Regions from separate parts of the Ferrimonas sp. YFM genome, predicted to be linked through region 2. Evidence: predicted binding sites of a transcription regulator. Region 2 holds the regulator's gene; each other region holds the start of a gene.
The links. The regulator sigma-54, encoded in region 2, starts transcription at its own class of promoters, with help from an activator protein. The targets are predictions, from matches to a motif close to GTTGGCACGNNNNTNGNNT.
Positions count from the first base shown of each region.

Region 1 (4,677 bases), 1.2 Mb from region 2:
CTGGTGCCCCTCAGTCAGTCTGCTCTGGAGGCCAGGGCTGGGGGGAGCACTGCCCTGCTGGCGGAGCTGGGGGTTGGTGTCGATGAGCTGGCGGACACCCTGGCCTGGATAGGTGGCCAGGATGTGGACGATGACAATGACAACGAAGTGACCGCAGAAACCCGGACCGATCTGATGGGGGATCCCCTGCACTCCAAACCGCTGGCCATTCATTATGGCCAGGGCAAGGGGGTGCGAATTCTGATGGGGACCAACGCCGGTGTACTGCACATGTTCCAGGATGCGGGAGACACCATCTCCGAGAGCTGGAGCTTCCGTCCCCACAGATTTCTTGGTGATCAACCTACCCTGAGAAGCAACCCCAGGACCGGCGGCCACAGCGTCTATGGTGTGGATGGGTCGCCTGTGGCCTATGTGGAGGACAGCAATGGTGACGGAGAGATAGATGCCGGCAGTGGTGAGCGGGTCTGGGTGTTCTTCGGATTGCGCCGGGGAGGGCGAGCCTATTATGCCCTGGACCTGAGTAACCCGGATCAGCCCTCACTGATGTGGACGCGGACGGCTGCGGACACCGGGATGTCTCTGCTGGGACAGAGCTGGTCCGAGCCTGTGATAACGCGTATACCGGATCATCCAAGCGGCAATCTGTCGGCGGCGTCCGCCAGACCGGTGCTGGTCGTCGGTGGAGGATACGACACCAATAAGGATCTGGAGACTGTTGGCTCCCCCGACAATCTGGGAAGAGCGGTGTTTGTGCTGGATGCCCAGAGCGGAGAGCTGGTGCACAGGTTTTCCGCCGAGGGCGGAGAAGCGGGGCACACCCAGGTGGGATTTTCAGACAGCATCCCCGGCCGGGTGGCCACACTGGACGGGAATGGCGACGGATTGACGGATCGCCTGTATGCGGCGGACACCGGCGGCAATGTCTGGCGGATGGATCTGCCTGGCTTGCGCAGCAGTCACCCCTGGACCGGGTTTAAGTTTGCCGAGCTTGGCGGGGCAACCCAGGCCGATGATCGCCGCTTCCATCACGAGGTGGCGGTCGCCCAGACCAAGATCCTTCTGAAGGAGTCGCTGACTGAGACTATAGAGGGCGAGAGTGTCACCCGGGTGGTGAACACGGAGCGCCCCTATGATGCGGTGGTGATTGGCAGCGGTAATCGCTCCCACCCCAATGCAACAGGCACTCAGGATGGGCTCTTTGTCTTGAGGGATCTGAACCTCTACCCCCAGAGTTTCGATGGTGGCTCTGAGCCGGGACACAGTGAGGTGCCTGCGGCCATTACCTGGAGCCAGCTGTTTGATGTGACCGCAGATCCCATAGGCCAGGCCGATGACGCCGAACAGCGCCTGGTTCAGGAGTTGCTGGCGGGCAGTAAACAGGGGTGGCGAGTGAGCCTGAGCCAGAACGAAAAGGCGCTGTCGGCGGCCACCATTCTTAACGGCAACGCCTATTTCACCACCTTCGTCCCCGGCAACCAGAATCAGGCCGACAGCTGTCTCTCTGCAGGGCAGGGGCGGCTCTATGTGCTGGATCTGCATCTGGGACTGAATCGTTACCGCCACAGATACCTGAACCTGGGGGCGCGCCTGCCGGATACGCCCCAGGTGGTGGTACCGCCCCCGGCAGACGGAACGGATCCGGAGTGGAATCCCAAGGTATTCCTGGTGGGGGTAGGCCAGGGGTTTAGCCTGGATGAGGAGGGGATCAACCTCAGTGACAGTGGCAGCGGCGATCCGGATAAGGTGCTGGCGCCAAGGTATCTCTATTACTACCAGGGAGGAGAGTGATGAAGACCCAGCGGGGCATCAGTTTGATAGAGCTGATGTTGGTGGTAGCCATTCTGGGGTTGCTGATGACACTGGCTCTGCCCTCTTACCGGGGGCAACTGGCAACCGGGTATCGCAGTGAGGCGGTGGCGGCGCTGATGAAGCTGGCGAATCTGCAGGAACGTTACTATCTCCATCATCAAAGCTACACCGATGATATGACCAACTTGGGGATGAGCGCCGATCCCTGGCTGGTGGACAGTGGTCGTTACTCCCTGGATGCTCAGTCGGCGGGAAACGACGGTTTTGTGCTTAAGGCGACGGCCTTGGGGGCACAAGCCTCAGTGGACCCAGGCTGTGCGGCCATCACGCTGAACGAAATCGGAGCGCGAACTCCTCTGGAGTGCTGGCAATGAAACTGTTGTGGATGATTCTGCCTCTGATGCTGAGCCAGCCAATGAGGGTGGAGTACAAATGCTGGCTGGAGGACAGCCTGGGTCGGGAGCGGGTGCTGTTTTTCCTCTGGTACCCCAGCCGTGCCCGTCAGGAACAGCTGCAATTGCCCGGGCGGGGGCTGGTCGAGGAGACGGCACAGATACTGAGGGTGATGGAGTGTCAGCCGGGCCGCGAGCGGTTTCGTTCTCCCAAAGCCCGGGCCCTGGAGCAACTGACGCCCAGATGATCACTGGCAGCTGGTGCTGCCGTCATGTTCTTCCAGCTTGACCCGTCCGGTGCGGCTGATCACCACCTTCACCGGGTGGCTGACCAGTGGCTGATCGCTGCAGTAGTAGAAGCTGCCATTTTGGCCGGTGAACCCCTCGGGGTCGAATCGGATCGCATTGACCGTGGCACTGTATTTCAGGTGGTCTTGAGAGTCGATGCCCGTGCGGCTGAACATGACAAGATCGTCACTGTCCAGGGTTTGCAGGGGGAGGGCGTCGATAAACACCTGGTAGCCTTCTCCCCAGTTGCCATCACACTGGTTGCTTGTGGAGACAGGGCATAGGGTGACCATGGCCTGGTAGCTCAGAGCCAGGTGACGGGCCTGGGTCAGGTCGTGGTAGAGGGCATGGATTTTCGCCTTGGCTCGGGCATCTGCAAACAGGCTGCGCATGGAGGGAGCGCCCCAGAGTAACAGGATGGCGGCAACCGCCAATGCGATCATAAGTTCGATCAGGGTTAACCCCTGCTCGTAGCGTCCAGGCAACATTTCAGGCTTCCCTATCCCGATTTGAATCGCTTACACTCTTTATCAGTTTAGCTGGCAACAGGCTGGCATGGTTGTGTAATGGCGCGGACTGCGCCGAAGGGTGAGGGCAGATGAAAAAGATTGAAGCGATCATCAAGCCGTTTAAGCTGGATGATGTTCGGGAGGCACTGGGCGAGATCGGTGTGAATGGGATGACGGTTCAGGAAGTCAAAGGCTTCGGTCGTCAGAAAGGACACACTGAGCTGTATCGTGGTGCCGAGTATATGGTGGATTTTCTGCCCAAGGTGAAGATTGATCTGGTGATTGCCGATGAGCTGGTTGACCAGGCCATTGAAGCGATCGTTGATATTGCCCGTACCGGTAAGATTGGTGATGGCAAAATTTTCGTCACCGACGTTGAGCGGGTGATTCGCATCCGTACCGGTGAAGAGAACGAAGACGCCATCTAAGAAAGCGGTTTATTAAAAAAAGGCGCCGGTTGGCGCCTTTTTTGATTCTGCACAGACTCAGTCTGCCAAACTGTTTTCCGGGTAGGTTGCCTTGAGAACGGTCAATACGTTCTGCTTCAATTTTTCCTGACCCAGTTCTTCGTAGCTCTTAACCATCACCTCCAGCGCACCCTCTACTGCAGGGGTGCCGGCGTAGGTTTCCAGAATCTGCTGGGCACGGTTGGCGGCGGCCACCCAGGCTTCAATCTTGACGTAGTACTCCGCCACTCGAAGGGAGTACTCTGCCAGACGGTTCTTGATGGCGATCATCCGCTGGCGGCCGTCGGCGGCGTAGCGGCTGTCCGGGAAGGTCTTTACCAGCTTCTCAAAATCTTTGAACGCTTCCTTGGCGTTCTCAGGATCACGGTCGGTGCGATCCATATCCAGCAGTTCGTGGAACAGGTAGCTGTCCGCCTGCATGTTCACCAGACCACGCATGTAGTAGACGTAGTCGATATCCTTGTGGGTAGGATTGAGTCGGATAAAGCGGTCGATGTTCGCCAGGGCGCTGGCGGTGTCGGCCATCTTGTAATAGGCGTAGATCAGGTCCAGCTGCACCTGAGTTTTGTAGGTGCCGAAGGGGTATCTGGAATCCAGGGCTTCAAGAACCTTGGAGGCCTTGGTAAAGTTGCCGGCTTCCATGGCCTGGCGGGCATCGCCATACAGAGCTTCCGGGGAGCGGTCTTCGACGACGTAGGCATCAGGGCCCTCTTTGGTTGAGGAGCAACCGGCCATCATCAGGGTGCCGGCCAAGGCGAGAAGCAAAGGGCCTGCTAGTTTACGCATTGTTTGAACCAATTCCTTATCATTATCGTGAAGTTCTGCTGCAAAAAGAGATAAAATTGCGGCTGGAGCGATTCTATCAGAACTGCGAGTGATTTCGAGCTTTTACAGCCGCATCGAGAGTATATGACCCAACACGTTGAATTAAATGGCGTAATTGATAATACGCACCTAGGTATGCGGTTAGACCAGGCTCTGGCCGATCTGTTCCCCGACTATTCGCGCAGCCGAATCAAGGAGTGGATCCTGGCCGGTCAGGTGACTCTGGACGGAGAAACCGTCACCAAACCCAGGGAGAAGGTGTTGGTGGATCAGCAGGTGGCGATTCAAGCCACCCTTGAGGAGGAGGTGAGCTCCAAACCTCAGGATATTGAGCTGGATATCGTTTATGAGGACGACCATATCCTGGTGATCAACAAGCCAGCG
Region 1 covers NZ_AP027368.1:697,888-702,564, forward strand. Annotated here, with positions in the region: gene QUE41_RS03320 (pilus assembly protein) at 1-1,791, shown strand, start outside; gene QUE41_RS03325 (type IV pilin protein) at 1,791-2,186, shown strand; gene QUE41_RS03330 (TapY2 family type IVa secretion system protein) at 2,183-2,452, shown strand; gene QUE41_RS03335 (GspH/FimT family pseudopilin) at 2,453-2,980, opposite strand; gene QUE41_RS03340 (P-II family nitrogen regulator) at 3,091-3,429, shown strand; gene QUE41_RS03345 (outer membrane protein assembly factor BamD) at 3,487-4,254, opposite strand; gene rluD (23S rRNA pseudouridine(1911/1915/1917) synthase RluD) at 4,378-4,677, shown strand, end outside.
Region 1: a site for sigma-54 is predicted at 3,031-3,049, ahead of QUE41_RS03340 (P-II family nitrogen regulator). Genes of this name have one in related genera too.

Region 2 (4,677 bases):
TCAATGGCCTGGTGCGCATCGACGACCAGGGTCGGCCCGTTGGCGCCCTTAACATGATGGACATGCTCAAAGCGGGAGTACTCTGATGACCATGATCGATACCCTCTATGGCCCTGTATCCCAGGACAACCTGGACCGTGCCGCCAACATCCGACTGCTGGTGTGTGACGTGGACGGCGTCTTCTCCGATGGCCGCATCTACCTGGGCAACCAGGGGGAAGAGCTCAAGGCGTTCCACACCAGAGACGGTTTTGGCATCAAAGCCCTGCAGGGCACCGGCGTTCAGGTGGCGGTGATCACCGGCCGCCGCTCCGAGATTGTCCAGACCCGCATGAGCGCCCTCGGCGTCGCCCACATCTACCAGGGCGTAGAGGACAAGGTCAGTGCCTATGAGGAGCTGAAAACCACTCTGGGTCTTGAGGACCATCAGTGCGCCTACATCGGCGATGATCTGGTGGACGCCCCGGTGATGGAACTCGCCGGCCTGTCCGTGGCGGTCAACGACGCCCACCCGTTGCTGCTGCGCCAGGCACACCTGGTGACCGGCACCCGCGGCGGCTTTGGCGCCGTCCGTGAGCTGTGCGATCTGATCATGGAAGCCCAGGGCACCTTCAAGGACGCCAAAGGGATGAGCGTATGAAGCGCGAAGGGATAGCCATTGCCATCCTGTTTGGTGCCGCCATCCTGCTGACCTGGCGCTCCATGGTGATGAAGGACCAGGCCCAGGTGGACGTCAAACCCAGCTACCAGCCGGACTTCGTCGCCGAGAACCTGCGCAGCCGCGTCTACTCGGAGTCGGGCCGCCTCAGTGCCGAGATCAGCGCCGACCAGATGGAGCACTACCAGGCCCTGGCCCTGACCCGCCTGCAGGAACCGGACTATCTGCTCTACCCTGAAGACAGCCAGGGGCAGTGGCGGGTGCAGGCCACTCAGGGGCAACTCAGCGACGGCCGCCACGTGGTACTGGAAAATGATGTTATCATCACAGCCATCGAGCCCAATGAACCACTTAAGACCATCACCACCGACTATCTGGAACTGGACCTGGAGACGATGATCATGACCTCCAACCGCCAGATCAAAGGCAATGGCGAGGGCTTTAACATCACCGCCAAAGGGTTGTGGGCGGATCTGAATTTGAACCGGATTGAATTAAAGAGTCAGGTAAATGCCATCTATGAAACCCATTAAACTGCTTCTGGCCGCCATGATGCTGCTGGGCAGCACCGGCGCCGCAGCCCTGGACAGCGACATTCACGAGAAAGTGGAGGTCAAAGCCGATAACTCCAGGGCGGATCTGCCCAACGGCATGCTGATCTACTCGGGCCGGGTTCGCATCACCCAGGGCACCCTGCTGATCAACGCCGACGAACTGCGTGCCGAAGCCACCGACGACAAGGTGGTGACCACCCTGATCGCCTCCGGTTCTCCCGCCACCTATCAACAGATGATGGAGAACGGCAAGCTGGCCCAGGCCGAAGCCGCCGAAATTCGCTACGACATCCAGAAGCGCATCCTGACCCTGAAGGGGAAAGCGGAGATGCGCCAGTCCGGCAGCCTGGTCCAGGGCGACACCATCCAGTACGACCTGGAGAAGCAGATGCTGGTGGCCGAAGGCAACAAGGATGAGCAGATCACCACCATCTTCCAGCCTGCAGAAACCGATCTCAAATCCCTGGCCGAGCCCAAGGAAAAGAAAGAGGGTGAGAAGCAGCAATGACCCGCTCAACCCTGACCGCAGAGAAACTGGCCAAGGCCTACAAGGGCCGGGAAGTGGTCAAGAACGTTGGCCTTGAGGTCAGCACCGGCCAGATCGTCGGCCTGCTGGGCCCCAACGGCGCCGGCAAGACCACCACCTTCTACATGGTGGTGGGCCTGGTGCAGAACGACCGGGGCCGGATCCTCATTGACGGCGAGGAGATCACCCTGCTGCCGATGCACAGCCGTGCCCGCAAGGGGATTGGCTACCTGCCTCAGGAATCCTCCATCTTCCGCAAGCTGTCGGTGTACGACAACCTGATGGCGGTGCTGCAGACCCGCAAGGGCCTGAGCCAGTCCCAGCGGGTAGAGAAGCTGGAACAGCTTCTGGAGGAGTTCAACATCACCCACATCCGCGACAGCCTGGGAATGAGCCTGTCCGGCGGCGAGCGCCGCCGGGTAGAGATCGCCCGGGCCCTGGCTGCCGATCCCAAGTTCATCCTGCTGGACGAGCCCTTCGCCGGCGTCGACCCCATCTCGGTGATCGACATCAAGAAGATCATCCAGCACCTGAGAGATCGCGGCCTGGGCGTACTGATCACCGACCACAATGTTCGGGAGACTCTGGACGTCTGTGAACACGCCTACATCGTCAGCCACGGCGAGCTGATCGCCCAGGGTGAACCCGCCGCCATCCTAGAGAACAAGCTGGTGCGCTCGGTATACTTGGGCGACCAGTTCAAGCTATAGTAATTTGAACTCCCGACCAGGAATACAACCGGAAATAACAAGAAGGAATAAGGACAGGTTGTTGTAAATGAAGACTTCTCTACAGCTAAAGCTGGGACAGCAGCTCACCATGACCCCGCAGTTGCAACAGGCCATTCGCCTGCTGCAACTGTCGACGCTGGATCTCCAACAGGAGATTCAGGAGGCTCTGGATGCCAACCCCCTGCTTGAGGTCGAGGAGGATCTCAGCCCAGCCGTCCCCGACACCCCGGACACCGCCACCCGGGATGAGTTGGAGCCCGCTCCGGAAGCCGCCAGCCTGGACACCAGCGAGGCCCTGAGTCAGACCGACATGCCCGATGACCTTCAGGTCGACACCTCCTGGGACGAATACTACACCTCCTCCCCGGCCCCCATGTCCAGCCGGGAAGACGACATGCCCTTTCAGGGCAGCACCGGCGACAGCCTTCAAAGCCATCTGCTGTGGCAGATGGAACTGACCCCCATGTCCGATACCGACCGCGCCATCGCGGTGGCCATCATTGATGCCACCGACGAACGCGGCTACCTGACCCAGACCGCCGAAGACATTCTCGAAGCCATGGGCGACGATGAGGTGGAGCTGGACGAGGTGGAAGCGGTGCTCAAGCGGGTGCAACGATTCGATCCTGTGGGCGTCTGTGCCCGGGATCTGGCCGAGTGCCTGCTGGTGCAACTGAGTCAGTTTGATGGGGGAACCCCCTGGCTGGCAGAGGCCAGGATGCTGATCCAGGAGCACATGGATCTGCTGGCCAATCGCGACTTCCGCGGCCTGATGCGCAAGACCCGCCTCAAGGAGGAGGAGCTCAAAGAGGCGATGGAGCTGATCCAGACCCTCAACCCGCGTCCCGGCAGCGCCCTGGTCAGCGATAACGACCAGTACGTGATTCCCGATGTGGCGGTCTCCAAGCGCAAGGGGCGCTGGGTAGTGGAACTCAATCCGGACACCATGCCCAAGATCCGCATCAACGAACAGTATGCGGCCCTGAGCCGCAACAGCCGCAATCAGGCAGACAGCCAATTCGTTCGCGGTCACCTGCAGGAAGCCAAGTGGTTCCTGAAGAGCCTGGAGAGCCGCAACGACACCCTGCTCAAGGTGGCCAACTGCATCGTCCAGTTCCAGCAAGGCTTCCTGGAGTATGGTGACGAGGCGATGAAGCCCATGGTGCTCAACGATGTGGCGGAAGCGGTGGACATGCACGAGTCCACTATCTCCCGGGTGACCACCCAGAAATACATGCATACGCCCCGTGGCATCTTCGAGCTGAAATACTTCTTTTCCAGCCACGTCAGCACCGACAGTGGCGGCGAGTGCTCATCCACGGCAATTCGTGCTTTAATTAAAAAATTGGTTGCTGCTGAGAATCCTAAAAAACCTCTCAGTGACAGCAAAATGGCGGAGCTGCTGGCAGAACAGGGAATCAAGGTGGCGAGACGGACCATCGCCAAGTACAGGGAAGCCCTGGGCATAGCTCCATCCAATCAGCGGAAACAGCTGTAACCAGCAAAAAAGGAGGAACCTATATGCAAATCAATCTGACCGGTCATCACGTCGAGATCACAACCGCTCTGAGAGATTATGTGCACACCAAGTTCGACAAGCTGGAGCGCCACTTTGACCATATCTCCAATGTCTACGTGGTGCTGAATGTGGAGAAAGCACAGCAAACCGCCGAAGCCAAACTGAACCTGAGTGGCCGCGAAGTGTACGCGACCCACCACCACGACAACATGTACGCTGCCATCGACGGCCTGATCGACAAGCTGGACCGTCAGGTTATCAAGCATAAAGAGAAAATTTCACGCCATTAATCATGGACATAACCACGTTACTCAGCCCGGAGTGCGCCACCATCGCCGCTCCGGGCCTTAGCAAAAAGCGCGCCCTGGAGATGATCTCCCAACTGGCGGGCGAGCATCACGGCAGTCTCAACCCCCAGCAGCTGTTCGAAAGCCTGCTGGCCAGGGAGAGGATGGGCAGCACCGGCATCGGCAAGGGAATCGCCCTGCCCCATGGCCGGCTGGCGAACATCGAGCGCCCCATCGCCGTGTTCATCAAGTGCGACGAAGCGATCCCCTTCGACGCCATCGATGGCAAGCCAGTGGACCTGCTGTTTGCCCTGTTTGTCCCCGAGGACGCCGTACAGGAGCACCTGGCCACTCTGGCCGCCATGGCCAAGACCCTGCAGGACAAAGAGACCTGCCGGGCAC
Region 2 covers NZ_AP027368.1:4,201,472-4,206,148, forward strand. Annotated here, with positions in the region: gene QUE41_RS19430 (KpsF/GutQ family sugar-phosphate isomerase) at 1-86, shown strand, start outside; gene kdsC (3-deoxy-manno-octulosonate-8-phosphatase KdsC) at 92-640, shown strand; gene lptC (LPS export ABC transporter periplasmic protein LptC) at 637-1,191, shown strand; gene lptA (lipopolysaccharide transport periplasmic protein LptA) at 1,178-1,720, shown strand; gene lptB (LPS export ABC transporter ATP-binding protein) at 1,717-2,448, shown strand; gene QUE41_RS19455 (RNA polymerase factor sigma-54) at 2,516-3,967, shown strand; gene hpf (ribosome hibernation promoting factor) at 3,991-4,278, shown strand; gene ptsN (PTS IIA-like nitrogen regulatory protein PtsN) at 4,281-4,677, shown strand, end outside.

Region 3 (4,677 bases), 310 kb from region 2:
TGCGGCTGCCCCTCTTCGTCTGCCGTCATCTGAACTTTTGACCAGTCCAGCATGGCCCCCAATCCCAGTTCAAAATTGAGGGCGGGGCGGCAGAAGTCATCGTCGGCGTTGCCCACTCCTGGCAGGGGACGAAACGAGCTGCGGCCGCTGGCGAGATCCAGCTGGTAGTAGCCGTGAGGCTTCGGCTGGTCCCAGCTGCTGTTGGCATCGCAGCAGTAGAACCAGGCTTCGCCATCGATGGGCTGTTGAAACTGGTACACATCCACCTCGACCTCGTACTCGCAGTCGTCGCCAAGCTGGTCCCAGTCCGGTAGCAGGTGACGGCACAGCGGCTTGAGGCTGGTGGTTTCCAGTACCTCTACAACCTTTTGTAGGCCGTTGGCTTCGTCGCAGTAAGCGACCAGAATATGGTTGCCGTCCCTGCTGATATTGGCGCTCATGGCGATTCGAGCGTCAAATTTGTGCTGGGCCAGCAGGCGCCTGCTGGGGATGTGATAGAGGAACAGGTTGCCGTACCAGTCGGCGATGACCAGGTGGGTGTCGTCCACCACCTCAACCAGGATCAGCTTTTCGTCGCTCTTCATCGCCAGGTGCCAGACCACCCGCTCGCTGCCATCGGGCTGGGGTTCAATGAGCAGGATTTCGGGGGTGGTGGTGAACTCTTCCAGTTCGACGCGATACTTCATGAAGCCTCCTTAGAGTGGGAGGACAAGCATAGAGGTGACTCAGATAAAAGTCATTGATATTTAACTGTAAATTTAGGGTGGGCCGGAGAGGCCCACCCCGGAGCCGCTTTAGCTCGGGCTCCAGATGATGCGGCCACAGCCGGAGAGGTCGTAGCCCCCGAGACGCTGGGCGAAGGCCAGGGTATCCGGGGTTTGCATCAGTTCAAACAGCTGCTGCAGCAGGTAGCGGAAGTAGACACCCTGAGGCATCACCAGGTCGAAGGACTCCTTGCCCAGGGGCACAAACGCCAGGCCAAACTCGCCGGCGATCCCCTGGCAGCCCATGCCAAACTCCGCTTCGTTACGGGCGATCATCCCCGCCAACTCCCGCTCACTGTAGGCGGTATTGACCACATTGATGTCTGTGGTGGTGCGGTGCATCTTGGTGAGCCAGTTGTCGAAGTGATGACGGGCACCGGCGCCCTCCTGACGGGCCACCCAGCGGTAGCGCAGGGCCAGGGTTTCACTGAGGTCGTGACACAGATGCTGATGGTCGCTGCGCATCATCAGGCCGTAATCCCGGCTGCAGGCGTGAACCATCACCCACTGTTTGAACTGAGGGTGGCGCTTGAGCAGGGCGGTGTGGCGCAGATCCCGCTCGGATTCCTCGCCCCAATGCATGGCGCAGACATCCGCGTGGCCGCGGGCCAGCTGATTCAGGCCCAGCTTGGAGCCGGTGGAGCAGTAGTTCACCAGCCCGGCGGATTCGATGCGTCTCCCCAGACGGTTGATCACCCACTGCAGCAGCGGGTCGTCGCTGCCGGTGATGATCAGCCGGTCGGAGAGCATGCCAAAGTGGCAGGACTCCATCACCCAGCGGTCGATCATCGGCTTGGGAAACAGCCACTTACCTGTCACCTTGGTGCCGGGCAACTGCTGCTCGTTGGCCATGGCGTACACCTTTTTCTCGTTCAGATCGAGATACTCGGCAACCTCCTTGGCGTTCATAAACAGGTTTTCGCGTTCCGTCGTCATGCGGGGACCTCATCGAATTCTATGGTTTCAGCGCCGTTGTAGACCAGGAAGTGACGCCCCTTGGCCCGGGAGACCAGGGTGATGCCCAGCTTCTGCGCCAGTTCCAGACCCATCTCGGTAATGCCGGAGCGGGAGACCAGCACCGGAATGCCCATCTTGGCCACCTTGATCACCATCTCCGAGGTGAGGCGACCCGTGGTGTAGAAGATCAGGTCATCGCCGGACTGACGTTTGAGAAACAGTTCCCCCGCCAGGGTGTCTACGGCGTTGTGGCGGCCGATGTCCTCTACGAAGGAGAGGATCTCGGTCTGCTGGCAGACACCGCAACCGTGCACCGCCCCGGCGTTCTTGTAGGTTTCGTTGTACTCACCGAGATTCTTCAGCAGACCGTAGATGGTGGACTGCTTCAGGCTGGGTACCTTCAGGCGGATGTTGTCCACATCGGCCATGAAGCTGCCAAATACCGAGCCCTGGCCGCAGCCTGAGGTCACGGTCTTTTCGCTCAGCTTCTCCTGCAGCCCCTCGATGGACTCGCTGGTGATCACCGCGGCGGAGCTGACGGACCAGTCGACGATCACCGACTCCACCTTGTCCACATCGCTGATGAAGCCCTGATTTTTCAGGTAACCCAGGGCCAGTTTCTCGGGCCGGGCGCCCAGGGTCATCAGGGTCACTATGGGTTGCCAGTTGAGGTAGAGGGTCAGGGGCCGCTCACAGGCGATCTGCTTCTCCAGGCGCTGGCCGGTGGCATCGATGGCCTCCACCGTCTTGGTCAACGGGGCATCGGTGTCGGTTCGACTGAATTGGGGCATAGAGGTTCTTCTGTTCAAGGGGATCTACAAACTCTAGTGATTTGTTAGCAAAAACTGTTCCAGCATTTAGGGGCTTGAGGGCCCCAACTCTGTGAATGGGGTCACTCCATTTCGACCAGTTTGACCCAACACCCTGACCCGGTTGGGACAAAATGTCCTTTCAGACTGTGGGGATGTGATCATTCTCACGCATTCACCCCCATTTTGCGTTGGAACGGTTTTTGCAGCCTCTGGAGCACACTTAAGTGCGGAACAGCCATCACAGGGCGAGGAACCGATGCAACGAACCGAAAACATCTGGCCGCTTCAGGTCAAGCTGAAATCCGAACAGGTCACCATGGGCCGCTGGAGCGAGACCCGCTGGTCGGTGGATGCGCTGCTTCCCGGCGATGCCGAGCAGGTCGAGGGTGCCACCCTGGTGGGGCTGGAGCTGCACCTGGATGAGCGGGCCAACTACCGCCTCAACCTGGACCTGGATAACCCTCTGCTGTTTGTGGTGTGCGACGAAGATGAATCTGGCCAGCCGATCCCCATGCTGGTGACCGCCAACCAGAATATTGCCGCAGGCTGCCTGGAGAGCGATCAGCCGGTGTTTACCTATCCGCTGCCCAAGGCGGTGGGGTGCTGGATTGAGGCCTTTATTACCCGCCATGGCGAACAGCAGATCTGCGCCCATCGCCGTAAGCACATCGATGTGCGCGGAGAGATGAAAGAGCGCCGGGAGAAACGCCATGACCGACCCTAAGCCTGGCCTGCTTTCCCGCTGGCAACAGCGGCTGACCAAGGTCAAGGAGGAGCAGGAGGAGGAGCGCCTGGCCGAGGAGCAGGCTGCTGAAGAGTTGGCGGCCAAAGAGCAGGCTCTGGCCAAAGAGGCGGAAGAGGCGGTCGACGGGGAGGCTGAGGAGGCGGAAGCCAGCTCCGAAGAGGAGGCCGAAGCGCTGCCGGACCCGGACGCCATCGAGGAGGGGGGCAGTTTCGCTGCGTTTCTGAAGGAGGGGGTCGACCCCACCAAGAAGCGTGATGCCTTGCGAGCCTTGTGGAGTCAGCCTCAATACAACATCACCGACGGCATGGCGGAGTACGCCCTGGATTACAGCGATCAACCCAAGCTCAGTGCTCAGGTGGCCAAAGAGGTGGCCACTCAGGTGTTCCGCCATCTGGATAAGGCGCTGGAGGAGGAGCGTCGCCGGGAAGCCCTGGCGAAGGCCGAGCAGGAATCCGGCGAAGGCGAGGAAAACCAGCCAGAATTACCCGGTGCCGACGGGGAGCAGGGACATCTTGACCCAGAGGTCGAACAGGATGACCCAACTCAGCAGAGCTGACCGGGCTTGAAGTCAGCCTCTGAGGTGAGTTGTTGGTACAGCCTTTGCTGATCAACGGTATAAAAAAGAATCCACAGTCACGACCATCCGGCACAGACACAGGGTGGCGATGGCAACAAAGAAACAGGAACGCACAGTGAGCAATACCCAATACGCCGAACAGGCGCTGGCTCAGGTCCAGATGCTGGAGAACCTGATCCCGCAGACGGTTACCTACACTACCGCCGGCCACCTTTTGATTCTCGGGCCGGAGGACGCCATTCGCCTGGCCGCCGCCGATCTCGACGGCATGGCCTCCGTGACTCTGGTGGCCACCGACCCCATCACCAGCCAGGATGAAGATCACCTGGCCCGAGTAATGGATGCGGTGGAGCGCACCGAAAGCCTGCCCAGCTACTACAGCAAGCAGGTTCGCCTGAAAGGTTTCCTGGGTCAGTACCAGGCCTTCATCAAGGAGAGCGACAAGGAGTTGGAACTGGCGCCCGCTGCGGTACGCCGTCCCCACTATGACCTGGTGCTGGACCTGGGGCAGAGCCCCAGCCTGACTCTGGAGCTGCTGCCTCCGGGCTACTTTCACGTGGGCGAGGACGCCAACAAGCTGGCGGCGGCGCTGTCCCAACTGCCTGAACTGGTGGGGGAGTTTTCCAAGCCCCGCTATGTGAAGATCAATGCGGACATCTGTGCCCACCATGGCAGTGGCATCAATGGCTGTACCCGCTGCCTCAACTTCTGCCCGGCCGACGCCATCGCCAGTGTCGACAACCAGATCGTGGTCGACCACAACCTGTGTCATGGTGCCGGCAGCTGTGCCAATGCCTGCCCCACCGGTGCCATCAGTTATGA
Region 3 covers NZ_AP027368.1:4,513,098-4,517,774, reverse strand. Annotated here, with positions in the region: gene QUE41_RS20875 (hypothetical protein) at 1-686, opposite strand, end outside; gene QUE41_RS20870 (substrate-binding domain-containing protein) at 795-1,700, opposite strand; gene QUE41_RS20865 (formate dehydrogenase accessory sulfurtransferase FdhD) at 1,697-2,512, opposite strand; gene QUE41_RS20860 (DUF3305 domain-containing protein) at 2,790-3,257, shown strand; gene QUE41_RS20855 (DUF3306 domain-containing protein) at 3,244-3,834, shown strand; gene QUE41_RS20850 (4Fe-4S binding protein) at 3,944-4,677, shown strand, end outside.
Region 3: a site for sigma-54 is predicted at 2,558-2,576, ahead of QUE41_RS20865 (formate dehydrogenase accessory sulfurtransferase FdhD). Genes of this name have one in related genera too.

Region 4 (4,677 bases), 1.9 Mb from region 2:
GGATTCTCCGTGGTACCACACCTCCACCAGCAGCTCCTGCTGCTCGTCCGCGGCCATCAGTTCCGCCTTGAACTGACCCGCATCGGTGACCCCGGCCGCCAGTCGGTTTTGGTAATCCGGCTGAAAACTTCCGCCAATGGAGTCAAACACAGAGTAAAGCGCCACATAGGCGGAGCGGCCGGGATCCACGGTCACACTGACCGACAGCTCACTGCTGCTGGCAAAATCCATCTGAGGTGACGCCACCAGATCCGCGGTGGTTTGAGGCTCTTCAGGAGCATCAGGTGTCGCCGGGGTGTCCGGAGTGGTCGGTGTCGAGGGGGTGTCCGGCACCGCCGGCGTATCCGGAGCGGGTGCACTGCCCCCGCCACCGCCTCCCCCACCACAGGCGCAGAGAAACAGGGTGAGCACTGCTAGGTTGAAACTCTTCATAATCCATCTCCTCAATCAAACAGCTTCTGCTGGACGCCATTACTCTTCTGATGCCAGTCGGTGTACTGGCCACCGTCATACTCCAGGTACTTCTCGAAGTCCGGGTAGGTCTGCAGCAGGTCCTCCTGCTCGGCGGGATAGCTCCATTGGTGGCTGAATTCCAGAGCCCAGGGCAGGCTGTTGCTGGTGCGGTAGTAGCGACCGCTGCCCGGCGCACTGTCATCCTGCTCGGTACCAAAGTAGAGGTCGCTGGCCAGATCCGTGGGGGGATAATCCGCCATGTGGATCTCCAGGCCGCGACCGGGAGCACCATCGAAGCCGGTTCTCGCCTTGCCCGGGGTCGCGAAGATAAAGGGATCAAAGGGTGCCCTGGGCATGGCATTGGCCGGAATGCCATCGGCGAAATGGATATCCAGCTCGAAGCTCATCTGAATCGCTTCGTCACACCCCACAATGGTGCGGTAGTAAAGGCAATTGGTGGTGACTTCGGTCTTAAGATCCTCGCTGATGACAAACACCGCATTGCTTTGCCCCGCTTCCAGACCCGCCCCTTCCACCGAGCCACTGGTCTTAATCAGCGTCGAGTCACTGCGGATGTTGCCTCGGCTGATGCCTGGCAGATGCAGTGCCAAGCCGTTGTGATAGGCAGCGCCAGCGGCGCGCAGCTGTCCGGTGACCTTGAGGCGGGTGATCTCGCCTGACTGCAGATACTGGATAAACTTGAGATCCACCACCACGTCGTTCATGTCGTAGTCGGGCATTCTGGGCCAACGGTCCTCAAAGGCGACGGTGGCCCAGCCACTGCTTGGGTAGGGGATCTGGGTGACCCCAGGTGCCAGCACGGCTTCAGCGTAATCTTCCACCTCGCCGTCCGGCGCCCCTCCTCGGGAGCGAACCCCGGCGGCAGAAGCGATGCGGAAGCGGGTCTGCACCACACCGGACGCATCGGCGGGCACCGCCACCTGGATATCACTGCTGCCAACGGCCAGCCACTCATCCTGTACCGCGTGTTCTCCGGCATCGTCAAAGTCGCCGTCACTGTTCCAGTCGAAAAAGCCCTGCAGGTAACCGGCTTGTCGGCCCACCGACACCCCTATGATGGCGGTCTGGCCCGCAGTCAGGCCGTTTTTAAAGCTGATGCCATCCTCATCATTGAGCCCATCAGACTCATCGCTCCTCGGCGACTTGAAACCGTCCGGTTCCGCGTCCACCTGACTGCCAAGCATGGGGCCTTGCGGCTCCAGGCTGTGTCGGGCGCCATTCTCCTCCATGGTGGTACCGTAGCTGTCCGGCGCATCACCAAAGTCGACGTTGTTAGCCACCACAGGCGCGATGGCACAGCGCGCGCCATCGTTCTGATTGGAGCTGGGGCCATTGGCATAGAACTCGGCGGTGGGATCGAGCTGTTCAGGATTGCGCAGATCCAGGCGGAAGATATTGCCGTCCTGATTGCGACTGATGTAGTAGTAGCCACTCTTATCGAAATAGCCGGCGCCAAAGGTGCCGGTGACGCCGCTGTAACCCAGGATCTCGCGGCTGCCGTCGCCGATGTCAACCTGATACACGGCGCCGCTGCTGTTATCCACGGCATAGAGCTCGCCATCGTCCGGGTGGAAGGCGAAGTCGGTGAGGTTCATGGACGTATCGGCCCCCTGAATCTTCACCGCCTGCAGATAGTTCGGGTCTGAGGCGGTCAGGGAGATGGCGTAGAGACCGTGATTCCTGTGATAGATCCAGTAGGTGTTTTCATGCACATCCCCCACATAGAAGTGCACCCCTGACGGCAGGCCTGTGACCCCCAGGATCTCAGCCTCATAATCACTGCCCACCCGAACCACATTAAGCTGGCTTTTGCTGAAGCCATAGATGTAGTTGTCGGTCTGATTGAAACCAATGGCATTCACGTTGCCCGGAAGGGTCAGGTCCTCCTTCAAAACCTGGTAATCACCGGTCACCAGATCGACCCCATACACCGTGGTGTCCTTCTGAAACAGAAAGGCTTCTGTTGGGCAGTTGTTAAAGGGCGTCGCCGCCGCCCCAGCTGACACCGCCATTAAAAGTGTGGCTAATCGAAACATCTCATCCCCTCCAGGCATAGGTTTGAAAGGGATAAAGAAATTTCCATGCCAAGATGAAAAACTCAATCAAGTCAGCACTTTGAAAAATATGACGCTGATGTTTTTGCATTATGCAACCGGCAAATATGCAAAAAAATCGCCACTGAGTGGCATTCACTGTTGATCTTGATGTGAAAAAACGCCAACAATAATTATCTCTAATGAGTGGGCCTCCCTATTCAGCCCCTCTTTTTCTAATTTATTTGTGCCAGAGTTTTATTAGGGACAGCTTTATGAAACTGCAACTGGAAGCAGTCAGAGCCTTCGTTGCTGCCGCGGATGAGGGATCCTTTACCGCCGCAGGAAGACAATTAAAAAAGACCCAAGCTGCCATCAGCCAACAGGTACAAAACCTGGAAATTGATTTGGGTTTTGATCTCTTTAGCCGGCAAGGGAAATACCCAAAACTGACGGAGAAAGGCCAGAGACTGCTCAAAGATGCCAGGATGATGCTCTCCCAGGTAGAGCACTTTTCCGAGCAAGCGCGCTCCCTTGAAGGGGTGGCCGAGCCCCGCCTGCGCATCGGTGTCGACCCCTTAGTCGGCACACCTGAGCTGCTCACCATCATGTCAGAGTTTGCTGAAACCTTTCCCCACGTAGAGCTCTACCTGGTTCAGCAAAACAGTCAGTCTCTTTTGCAAAAAATTGATGATGGACAGCTAGATGCGGTTCTTGGCCTGTTCCCAAAGACCGACATGGTGGACTTTACCTCGGTGGATGCTTTTCAGATAAGCAGTCACTGGGTTGCTTCTCCCCAGCTGGCCGAATCCCTGGGGCAACCCATCCGCTACGCCAGTCTGTGCCACTCGAGGCTGCTGCTGCCCACCAACCTGCCGGAGCAATCCATGCGCAAAATGACCGATATGGTGCAGGTGTGGCAGGTGGAAGACCTCAATACACTATTGAGCTTCTGTCGAAGCGGCATAGGCATCTCCTGCCTGCCTGATTTCGTAATTAAACAGGATCTGGAGAACAATAAACTGACCCCTATCCAGTTCGATTTTGACCGAATTTCTCATTTTGACTGGCGTGCTACATTGCTTTGGCCCAATGGCCATCAATTCCACGATGCCGGGCTGTGGCTCTTTAATAAACTGGCGCACGTCCGTCAATAATTCCTGCCTCATCAAATTTGATGATTTTTCCATGGGAGCGAAACTCTTTCGCTCCCATTTTCGTCTATACTCCCCTTGTAATATCCAACAATTCCCCTGACTCACCTGTACCAAATGGTATATACATCAAATTTTCACATTAAATCAGGTGGAACCCACCAAGAACTAACCCGTTGAAAATACTATATTCAGCAAACTTTCCATAAGCCACTCTTATAGAACCCATCTTTTTAAGATTTCAGCATCTCAATAACATCAATTCCGTGATTCATTCACGCCTAAAAATGTTTATAAGGAGATGACAGTGAACATGATCAAAACCTACGCCAAAGCCCAAGCCGCCCTGACCACCTTCAAGCGCGACGAGCGCGGTGTAACCGCCATCGAGTACGGCCTGATTGGTGTAGCTATGGCTGTAATTCTAGGCGTAGCATTTGCTAACGACGGTGCGATTTTTACTTCACTTAAGCAAGCCTTTGGCACCATTGGCACAATGCTCGGTGAACAAGCCGTTCAGGCTGACGGCTAATTAGCAAGGCGGTCCCAAATGCTTCCGGTTCTATCCGCTGTTATCACACTGGAAGCCTGCTGGATCGCCCTGTCGGATATCCGCCATCGGCGGATATCCAACGGCCAGGTGGGGCTGCTGCTGCTGCTCACCTGGCTGGTCGCCCTCATCGGCGGCACCTGGCCTGAGGCACTGCCAAGCTTTGCCCTGGCCATTGTTATCGGCCTGGCCCTCTACCTGGTCCGCTTCTGGGCAGGCGGGGACGCCAAGCTCTATATGGCCCTGGCGCCACTGATGACTTTAGATGAACTGCTCCACGCCAGCTTCTGGATACTGCTTATCGGCGGTGTGCTGGCCGCAGGCTACCTCATCAAGTACCGAATTTTTGACCGGAGCAAGGAAGACCCGGGACTCCCCTATGGCCTCGCCATCTTGCTGGGGGTGGGATTCCAGCTTCTTGTCTCGACGCTCAATACCTAAAACAGTCGAACGGCGAACCACATTA
Region 4 covers NZ_AP027368.1:1,411,961-1,416,637, reverse strand. Annotated here, with positions in the region: gene QUE41_RS06685 (hypothetical protein) at 1-432, opposite strand, end outside; gene QUE41_RS06680 (LruC domain-containing protein) at 444-2,510, opposite strand; gene QUE41_RS06675 (LysR family transcriptional regulator) at 2,711-3,664, shown strand; gene QUE41_RS06670 (Flp family type IVb pilin) at 3,975-4,193, shown strand; gene QUE41_RS06665 (A24 family peptidase) at 4,212-4,652, shown strand; gene cpaB (Flp pilus assembly protein CpaB) at 4,677-4,677, shown strand, end outside.
Region 4: a site for sigma-54 is predicted at 2,545-2,563, ahead of QUE41_RS06680 (LruC domain-containing protein). Genes of this name have one in related genera too.